3 regions of the Shewanella sp. FJAT-52076 genome follow, and region 3 is predicted to be linked to each of the others. Evidence: predicted binding sites of a transcription regulator. Region 3 holds the regulator's gene; each other region holds the start of a gene.
What was found. The regulator FliA, encoded in region 3, starts transcription of late flagellar genes. The targets are predictions, from matches to a motif close to CTAAAGNTNNNNNNNNNNNNGCCGATA.
Positions count from the first base shown of each region.

Region 1: a site for FliA is predicted at 2,023-2,049, ahead of pomA (flagellar motor protein PomA). Genes of this name have one in related genera too.
Region 2: a site for FliA is predicted at 1,124-1,150, ahead of K0H79_RS09400 (VC2046/SO_2500 family protein). Genes of this name have one in related genera too.

Region 1 covers NZ_CP080415.1:2,915,976-2,919,247, reverse strand. Annotated here, with positions in the region: gene dxs (1-deoxy-D-xylulose-5-phosphate synthase) at 1-752, opposite strand, end outside; gene ispA ((2E,6E)-farnesyl diphosphate synthase) at 772-1,653, opposite strand; gene xseB (exodeoxyribonuclease VII small subunit) at 1,653-1,892, opposite strand; gene pomA (flagellar motor protein PomA) at 2,191-2,958, shown strand; gene K0H79_RS12710 (flagellar motor protein MotB) at 2,963-3,272, shown strand, end outside.
Region 2 covers NZ_CP080415.1:2,181,306-2,184,577, forward strand. Annotated here, with positions in the region: gene K0H79_RS09390 (bifunctional diguanylate cyclase/phosphodiesterase) at 1-60, opposite strand, end outside; gene K0H79_RS09395 (DUF406 family protein) at 195-482, opposite strand; gene K0H79_RS09400 (VC2046/SO_2500 family protein) at 577-1,089, opposite strand; tRNA gene K0H79_RS09405 (tRNA-Tyr) at 1,215-1,299, shown strand; tRNA gene K0H79_RS09410 (tRNA-Tyr) at 1,339-1,423, shown strand; tRNA gene K0H79_RS09415 (tRNA-Tyr) at 1,451-1,535, shown strand; gene K0H79_RS09420 (PLP-dependent cysteine synthase family protein) at 1,696-2,766, shown strand; gene queE (7-carboxy-7-deazaguanine synthase QueE) at 2,842-3,272, opposite strand, start outside.
Region 3 covers NZ_CP080415.1:2,723,201-2,726,472, forward strand. Annotated here, with positions in the region: gene K0H79_RS11865 (chemotaxis protein CheA) at 1-70, opposite strand, end outside; gene K0H79_RS11870 (protein phosphatase CheZ) at 86-823, opposite strand; gene cheY (chemotaxis response regulator CheY) at 837-1,220, opposite strand; gene K0H79_RS11880 (RNA polymerase sigma factor FliA) at 1,265-1,984, opposite strand; gene K0H79_RS11885 (MinD/ParA family protein) at 1,977-2,858, opposite strand; gene flhF (flagellar biosynthesis protein FlhF) at 2,863-3,272, opposite strand, start outside.

The DNA of each region.
Region 1 (3,272 bases), 190 kb from region 3:
ATGTAGTTAAAGCCAAGCTCTTCGAACAGGGTACCAGGTACTACCATACCCTTTAGGTGTTCTTCGGTACGCTTGGCCATTTCCTTAATCACAGGCATGCCCTTGAGTACCTTCTTGCCACCTTCGCGAATGGTGGTGTAGAGGCGTCCGGACATGAGTTTGGCCAGATGGTTATTCAGTGCGCCGACATTTTCAGAGATAGACATCTCATTGTCATTGAGCACCACTAACATGTCTTTGTGCAGGTCACCCGCGTGGTTCAGGGCCTCAAAAGCCATACCGCCGGTAATGGCGCCATCACCAATCACGGCAACCACTTTACGGCCCTGGGCTTCTTTCTCGGCGGTGACTGCCATGCCAAGGGCGGCAGAAATCGAGGTGCTGGAATGGCCAACACTGAAGGTGTCGTATTGACTCTCTTCGCGCCAGGGGAAAGGGTGCAGGCCATTCTTCTGGCGAATGGTGTGCATCTTGTCGCGGCGGCCGGTGAGGATTTTATGGGGATAGGCCTGATGGCCCACGTCCCAAATCAGGCGGTCGAAGGGAGTGTTGTACACATAATGCAGCGCAACGGTCAGTTCGACCGTGCCGAGGCCAGAGGCGAAATGGCCGCTGGAGATGCCCACTGAGGTCAGCAAAAACTGCCTGAGTTCATCTGAAAGCTGTTTCAATGCCGACTGAGGCAGCTGGCGCAGCTCTTCCGGGGTGCTCGCCAAGGCAAGCAATGGATAATTCGAAATGTCCAAACTCATAGCGAGATTCTTTTCTTTCTTATACTCGTCGCGCGACGATATAACGGGCAAAGTCTGCAAGTAGCTGACTATTGTATGGCATTTTAGCCAGCGCTGATAGTGCGTCGGCTACCAGTGCATCGGCAGTTTGCCGGGCGCCATCGAGCCCCAGCAATTTAGGATACGTGCTCTTGTTGGCATCCAGATCAGATCCCTGCGGCTTACCGATTTCTTCGGTGGTTGCCGTGATATCCAGGATGTCGTCCTGTACCTGAAACGCCAGGCCAATGGCATCGGCATAGGCTCGAAGTGCAGCCGTGTCGGTGTCGGAGGCATCGGCGGCAATCAGTGCCAGCTCCACGGCGGCACGAATCAGGGCGCCGGTTTTCAGGTTGTGCAGCCGGGTCAGCTCGTCGAGGCTGATGCTCTTACCTTCACCGGCAAGATCCAATGCCTGTCCGCCACACATGCCCAGATATCCCGACGCCTTTGCCAGGGCCGCAATCATGGCGACCTGCGCTTTTGGGGCGAGGCCTGCATCGGCTTCGCTGATGATTTCAAAGGCCAGGGTTTGCAATGCATCACCGGCGAGTATTGCCGTGGCTTCATCGAAGGCAATGTGTACCGTAGGTTTGCCACGGCGCAGGTTGTCGTCATCCATGGCGGGCAAATCATCATGGATAAGGGAATAGGCATGAACACATTCAACGGCGGCGGCCAGTCGGTCCAGCTTGGCTTTATCCACCCCGAGCAATTCACCCACGGCATACACAAGGAAGGGGCGTATACGTTTACCGCCAATCAGGGCACCATGGCGCATGGCGGCCTTCAACGCGGGTGCGGTTTGAGGCAATGCATCTATATGTGCGGCAAGGACAGCGTCGACCCGGGTCTGGCAGTCGGCGAGGGCAAGTTTGAGCATTATTCTCCCTCTGGTAAAAAGTCGTCGAGTGGTGCATCCGGGGCCTGGCTCAGCAGGATGGCCACTTTTTGTTGGGCTTGTTCCAGCTTTGCCTGACTGGCTCGCACCAGCCCGATCCCCCGCTCGAATTGTTTCAACGCATCGTCCAATGAGACGTCGCCCTGCTCCAACTCAGTGACTATGCGTTCCAGCTCTGCCAAAGATGCTTCAAAACTCAAATTTTCCGGTTTTTTGGCCACGGTATTTTTTCCTGCTGTGTCGGCGTGCACAAGGTATCTCACGAGGCTGACAGGGTCAAATTATGCGGGGGAATATTTGCCTTGGAGCACGCTTTGTTGCTGAATTTTTGTTAGAAAAAATAAATTGGCGCTAAACTTGCCGAAGCGCTGTCCGATAAATGAGAATAGCGACAGGGTCTTGAACCTCCGTCCTTTGTTATAGGTTTTGACATAATACCTGAGAGTGACCCTGGATTTTTGGCTTGCCGTTGGTTTCCTTTGCCTTCGGTTCTCATGACTGCGTAATTAAGGAGCATCTGTGGATTTAGCAACCCTCATTGGTCTGTTGGGCGCTTTTGCCTTTGTGCTGATGGCGATGGTGACCGGCGGCGGTCTGGCCATCTTCGTGGATGTTCCTTCCGTATTTATCGTCTTTGGTGGCTCTCTGTTTGTGGTGATGATGAAATTCAACCTCAAACAATTTTTCGGGGCAGTAAAGATTGCCGCCAAGGCGTTTATGTTCAAAATCGACAAGCCCGAAGAGCTGATTGAGCAGTCAGTTGCCATGGCCGATGCGGCCCGTAAAGGGGGCTTTCTGGCGTTGGAAGAGGCACAAATTTCTAACAGTTTTATGCAAAAGGCAGTCGATATGCTGGTGGATGGTCACGATGGCGATGTGGTGCGTGAAGCCCTGGAAAAGGACATTGCCCTCACCGAAGAGCGCCACAGAACCGGTATTGGCATCTTCAAAGCCTTTGGTGATGTGGCCCCGGCGATGGGCATGATTGGTACCCTGATTGGTCTGGTGGCTATGCTCTCCAACATGGACGACCCCAAATCCATTGGTCCTTCAATGGCGGTGGCCTTGCTGACCACTCTTTACGGAGCCGTTATTGCCAACATGGTGGCTATTCCCATTGCCGACAAGCTGTCACTGCGCATGAGTGAAGAAATGCTTAACCGCAACCTTATTATGGATGCGGTGCTGGCGATTCAGGACGGTCAAAACCCCAGGGTGATTGAAGGTTTCCTGAAAAACTATCTGGCGGAAAAATCCCGCAAGATAGATACCACGGACGGAGAATAGCGCTATGGCCAAGGCCAAGTGCAACTGTCCTCCACCGGGAGCGCCTCTGTGGCTTGCCACCTTTGCCGACCTGATGTCGCTCTTGATGTGTTTTTTCGTGCTGCTGCTGGCATTTTCCGAAATGGATGTGATGAAATTCAAGCAGATAGCCGGTTCCATGAAGTATGCATTCGGGGTGCAGAATAAGGTTGAGGTAAAAGATATTCCCAAGGGTACCTCGGTGATTGCCCTGGAATTTCGTCCCGGCAAACCCGAGCCCACCCCCATTGAAATCATCAATCAGCAAACCAATGAGATGACCGAACCCATCCTCG
Region 2 (3,272 bases), 540 kb from region 3:
CTGCTTGGCAGCAGAGTGAACTATTTGATCGACCAGAAATTGATATTTACGCCTTTTCACTCAGTTCCCTAAATCCCAGGGTGCGGGAAATGACGGACGTCTGTGCGCCCTTTTCTAAATTATTGTTATTTTTTATTGGTTTTCGACTGTACATCAGCTGATTAGTTTGTAGCAACAGCCGTTACAATTAATTTTTACAGCCCTTGCTCCAATTGAAAAATCATTTTTTCTGCGGCCACATCAAAGGTAATTCTGAGACGTACACCTACCTCGGTACTGTCTATCTGCCCGGTTACATTGGCGAACCGTTTTACCGCCAAATCACATAGGTGTTGGGCTTTGGCATCTGCACCATCACCTGAAAACTCCAGGGTCAGTTCTGTATCTTCTGCTGCTATAACAGCACCAATATCGACAAAGCTGCCGCAGTCGGTGCAGGTATCGTTAACGCTGGCGGCTTGATTCGCTTCGATGGCTTTCATAACGCTAAACTCCTTTATGAAGACGTATTCGGGTTAAATTGGTGCAACTACCGCAAATTATAGGCAAATTTGCAAAATCAAACCCTGTCTTGCATCAAACCATGGCCATCAGATTTCGGTTGTCTGCGTGCTCCATCAGTTTTCCGAGTGCACGCTGCGCTTCGAGAATATCGTTAAAGTGTTGGGGAGTAGGTATGGTCGGCCGTGCGTCAGAATAGAAACGACGCTGCACTGTAAGTGCGCAGTTATTCAAGGCAATTAACATATCAGCAGGAAGGTCGCCTCGGATGACAACAGGCTCCGGCAAGAGTGCCTGGCTTAAATGAAACGCCTTTTTACCGAATGTTCTGAATACGCCACTGTTATCCATGCAGTCCTCAGCACCGGGTTTGGCGATCAGGGGCTGCTTGGGGGGCAGCTCGAAATGTTTGTGCAGCTTTTGCTCAACCGATTCATCGGTGGATAAGCAAAACTCTGCAAAATCACGGGCATCCTGGGACAACATTGCCAATATCAAGCCAAAATCGCCCCTGCGCCCCTCTTCAACGGCACGGGCAAGACGGTCACCTACTTGGCTTTCATTGACTAAACCAGCAGCAATCTGCATAAAAAAACATCACAAAAACAGGTCGTTGTCATTTAATCGACCAATCGGCGCCTAACTTTAGCCTTTTTTGCAAATTTAGCCTTTACATGACTATCGATTCTGCTTACTATGGCCGCCGCTGATGAGGAGGGGTTCCCGAGTGGCCAAAGGGATCAGACTGTAAATCTGACGGCTCCGCCTTCGAAGGTTCGAATCCTTCTCCCTCCACCACTTCAGCAACGCAAGAAAAATGTAAAGCAAGAAACTCGTGGAGGGGTTCCCGAGTGGCCAAAGGGATCAGACTGTAAATCTGACGGCTCCGCCTTCGAAGGTTCGAATCCTTCTCCCTCCACCACTTGTTTCTTTCACTTTACGCCATGATGGAGGGGTTCCCGAGTGGCCAAAGGGATCAGACTGTAAATCTGACGGCTCCGCCTTCGAAGGTTCGAATCCTTCTCCCTCCACCATCTTCTCTGCTTTGGTCGGCAGAATCTGTTGCAACTCACCTCGCTTTCACATCTGTTAATGCCAATCGCAATAATCTCATCCAGCTTTGATCCTGACGCTGTGAAATCCTGTTGATTTTTCATATTATCCAAGCTCGTATCGCAAAACACAGGACTCCCCATGAGCCTTCCCATTTGCACCAGCTGGGTAGCCAATGCCATCGGCAAAATTGAAGCCGACTTTCAGCGCAGCGCCGACACCCATCTTATTAAGCTCGAGTTACCGATGCTGGACGGCATCGACATCTATTTAAAAGACGAAAGCACCCACCCCACAGGTAGCCTCAAACATCGTCTCGCCCGTTCACTGTTCCTGTATGCCCTTTGTAACGGCTGGATTAAAGAAGGCACGGCGGTTATTGAGTCTTCTTCCGGCAGCACGGCTGTATCGGAGGCCTATTTTGCCCGCCTGCTTGGTTTACCCTTTATTGCGGTGATGCCAAAGAGCACCGCCAAGCGCAAAATCGAGCAAATTGAGTTTTATGGCGGCCGTTGTCACTTTGTCGAACATTCCAGCGAGATTTACGCCGAGTCAGAGAAGCTTGCCAGAGAACTCAACGGCCATTACATGGATCAGTTTACCTACGCCGAACGGGCCACCGACTGGCGCGGCAACAACAACATCGCCAACGCGATTTTTGGCCAGATGGAGCGCGAACCCCATCCCATCCCCAGCTGGATAGTAATGAGCCCGGGCACTGGCGGCACGTCAGCCACCATTGGTCGCTATATCCGCTATCAGCGCCTCGCCACAAAATTGCTGGTGGTCGACCCGCAGCACTCGGTGTTTTACGACTACTTTAATACCGGTGACGCCAGCATTACCTGTGAAAAAGGCAGCTGTATTGAAGGCATTGGCCGGCCCAGAGTGGAGCCCTCTTTTATTCCGGGTGTGGTGGATGAAATGCTGAAAGTCGCGGACGTGGACTCCATTGCCACCATGTATTGGCTGGAAGCGTTAATCGGCCGCAAAACCGGACCTTCTACCGGCACCAACTTGTACGGCGCGCTGAAACTGGCTTCCCAAATGAAGGCAAGCGGCGAAAGCGGCAGTATCGTTACGCTTATCTGCGATCCCGGCGAGCGGTATCTCGATACCTACTACAACAGCGACTGGGTGGGTTCTCACATCGGCGATATCACCGCAGCCAGTGCTGCCCTCGCCGCCTTCAATGAAAGTGGCAAGCTGTGAGTGCCTGTTGACTCAACTAAAAAAGCTCCCGTGGGAGCTTTTTTATTGGCTGAACTTCCGCAAAAGACCTATTAATCAATCAATATTCAAATACTTATGGGTTTGAATTGATAGACGCCAGTTGCGGGCAATGCAGGTTTTCATCGCAAGCTCTGTGGCACGGGCCTTCTGGCTGATGGGCTGCAAACAAATGGTTTTGCCAGTGATATCCACACCTTCCAGTAGCGCATCGAGCTCATCAATGTGCGCATCGGTAGCCACTGGATGCTTGATTTCATTGGCACGTTCAAGGGCTTGTTTCAGCACCGGATAGCCGCCTTTCATATTCACCTTGGGCGATACAGTCACATAGGTGCTCTCTGAGCAGCGCACCTCAAAGGTGCCACTGGTTTCAATCTGGCAATGAAACCCTGCCGCTTCAAAGCCTTGGGTTAAATCCGTTAAGTCGTGCATACAGGGTTCGCCGCCGGTGATCACCACCAGTTTGGCGGAAAAGCCCTTATTAA
Region 3 (3,272 bases):
GTAGCTCGAGAATTTCGCCGGCTTCTATCAAAAAATCCTGCAGAATCTCTTCATCAACATCAAATGACATTAAATTGACTCCTTATCAGAAACCCAGGCTGGACAGCAGGTCATCGACTTCATCCTGACCAGTCACCACATCCTGACGAAGCTCGGCATTCATGATGGGGCCTTCCGCTTCTATGCTGCTGGTGCTCTTCTGGGTAACTTCTGTGGCTGGTTGCTCGCCAAAGACGGTCAACATTGACACCAGGCTATTCTCGACTTCACGAACCAAATCGATAACACGGCGGATCATCTGTCCGGTCAGATCCTGGAAGTCCTGCGCCATTAAAATCTGATTCAAAAGCTCGCGCAGTCTTTCTGAGTCCATGGCACTGCGATTCATCAGCTGCTGTACGTCATGGCACAGGCTTTTGAACTCAGTAATGTCGATATCACGCCGCATGAGCTTATCCCAGGCTGGCATGACGGTTTGAATATGGTTGATAAGGGCGTCAGCGAGAGGCAAACACTCTTCTACGGCATCCATGGTTTTATTGGCTGCCTGCTCCGTCATATCTATGACGTAGTTCAGTCGCTCTTTGGCGTCAGGAATGTCGATACTGGCCAGCTCCATCAGGCGACTGTCCAACTGAAAATCAACCAGCGCACTGTGTAATTGGCGGGTCAGCTTACCCACTTCGTCAAACAGCTCTTTCTGAATGGGGACCGCAAGGTCCCGCAGCAGTAAATCAGCCTTTTCCTGCTCACCTGCACTGAGGAGCGTGACGAGTTCCTGTGCCTGTTCGAGACTAATGAGCCCTGATGTGTTTGCCTGCATAGCTCATCCTTGCTCAACCAAGTCGTTCGAATATCTTGTCCAGCTTCTCTTTGAGTGTCGCAGCAGTAAAAGGCTTAACCACATAGCCATTTACGCCAGCCTGAGCGGCGGCAATAATCTGCTCACGCTTGGCTTCAGCGGTCACCATCAATACCGGAATATGCTTCAGGTTTTCATCGGCGCGAATCGCTTTGAGCAAATCGATACCCTGCATGCCCGGCATGTTCCAATCGGTAACCACAAAATCGAAATCACCCTTTTGCAGCATCGGCAAGGCGGTTGAGCCATCATCTGCTTCCTGGGTGTTATTAAACCCCAAGTCTCGCAACAAGTTCTTGATGATACGTCTCATTGTTGAAAAGTCGTCAACAATGAGAATCTTCATATTCTTGTCCAAGGTTTCCTCCGGTGAGCTGACACTCTAGCTGCTCAAATAATAATTTATACTTGTGTCCAATGCTTGAGCTTACCTTTGAGCCTGAGCATCGCCTGACTGTGGATCTGGCATACCCGCGACTCACTCACATCAAGAATGGCGCCTATTTCTTTTAAATTCAGTGCTTCATCGTAATAAAGTGATAACACCAGCGCGTCCCGCTCGGGTAACTGGCGAATGGCATCTGCCAAAGCCTGCTGGAACTGGTTCTGAGCCAGGTCATCATAAATGTCGTTGGTTTGTTCCCCGTCGGGAACCAGAACATCGTGTGATACGCCTAAATCTTCTATCCCTATGATTTTACCAACAGAAACATCATTGAGGATATGATGGTATTCCTCCATCGACATATCAAGTCTTTCGGCAATTTCTGTGTCCCGGGCATCACGTCCGAGCTCTTGTTCCAGTTCGTCTATCACCTGGGCGACTCTGCGCTGATTACGGTGAACAGAACGTGGAACCCAATCACCTTTCCGGATTTCATCCAGCATGGCACCACGAATTCGAATGCCAGCAAAGGTTTCAAACTTGGCGCCTTTGCCGCCGTCAAATTTGGCCGAAGCCTCGAGCAGGCCAATCATGCCCGCCTGCAGCAAGTCGTCCAACTGTACGGATGCTGGCAATCTGGCCAACATGTGGTGCGCGATTCTTTTAACCAGCGGTGCGTACTGTTCAACGATGGAGGTTTTACTCTCCATGGAGGTATACGCCGCGGCTTTATTCACTCGCTCTGTCCTCTTGATAATCGGGACGATGTACCAGCCGCTCTACGAAAAATTCGAGATGGCCACCGGGTTGCTGCGGAATAGGCCAACTCATCACCTTATTCGCCAGACCATGATAGGCTATGGCAGCAGGTGATTTGGGGTAAGCCTCTACAATCAATTTTTGCTTACGTACTGATTTTCGCAAGTTTTCATCGAAGGGAATGGTTGCAACCAATTCAAGAGCCACATCGAGAAAACGATCAGTCACCTTGCTGAGTTTAGCAAAAAGCTCCATGCCTTCGCGTAGGCTGCGAACCATATTTGCCACAATCTTGAACCTGAACACACCGTGCTCACGACTGAGGATTTTGATGAGTGCATAGGCATCTGTAATAGACGTAGGCTCATCACATACCACAACCAACACATCCTGAGCCGCACGGGAGAAACTGAGCACCATGTCGGAGATACCGGCTGCGGTATCGACAATAAGCACATCGAATTGGGTGCGCATTTCGCTGAAGGCCCGGATAAGACCTGCATGCTGCGCAGCGGTCAGCTCGACCATCGCCTGAGCACCCGACGTAGCGGGTACTATGCCTATGCCCTTGGGGCCACGCAGGATGATATCGTCCAGCTCGGCGTCCCCGGACAACACATGGGAGAGATTTTTTTCGGCACGCAGACCCAACATCACATCTACGTTGGCCAAGCCGAGGTCGGCATCCAGTACCAATACCCGCTTGCCCTTTTCTGCCAGAGCCACAGCCGTATTGATGGACACGCTGGTCTTGCCTACCCCACCTTTGCCGCCTGTCACGGCAATGACTTTTACTTTTTCGTTATATGGCTGATTCATCATACGTAAACCGCTTGCTTGATCACGGGTCATAGCTTTACTCGAACGCAAAGGTCGTGCTTTCCGACCACATATTGTTGTTGATGCCCTGATACTCAGGTTCATTCAGGGCATCAAGCGCCTGTCTTGCCAACGCCAGGGTGTCTGCGACTTTCATATCTTCAGGAACTCTTTGTCCATCAGTCACATAACTCAGTGGCAGCCCACTCTGGATAAGTACGCTTAATGCGCCGGCCAGAGAAACAGATTCATCCAGTTTGGTCAGTACAGCGCCGGATAAAGGGATGCGCTGGAAGTGTTTAACCGCATCCTGAAGCACACGACGTTGCGACGTTGCTGACAATACCAGATAACTGCGGATCGGCAAGGCACTGTTAGCCGTTAAATTGTCTAATTGCTCCACCAGTCGCATATCTCGCTGTCCCATTCCGGCGGTATCTATCAATA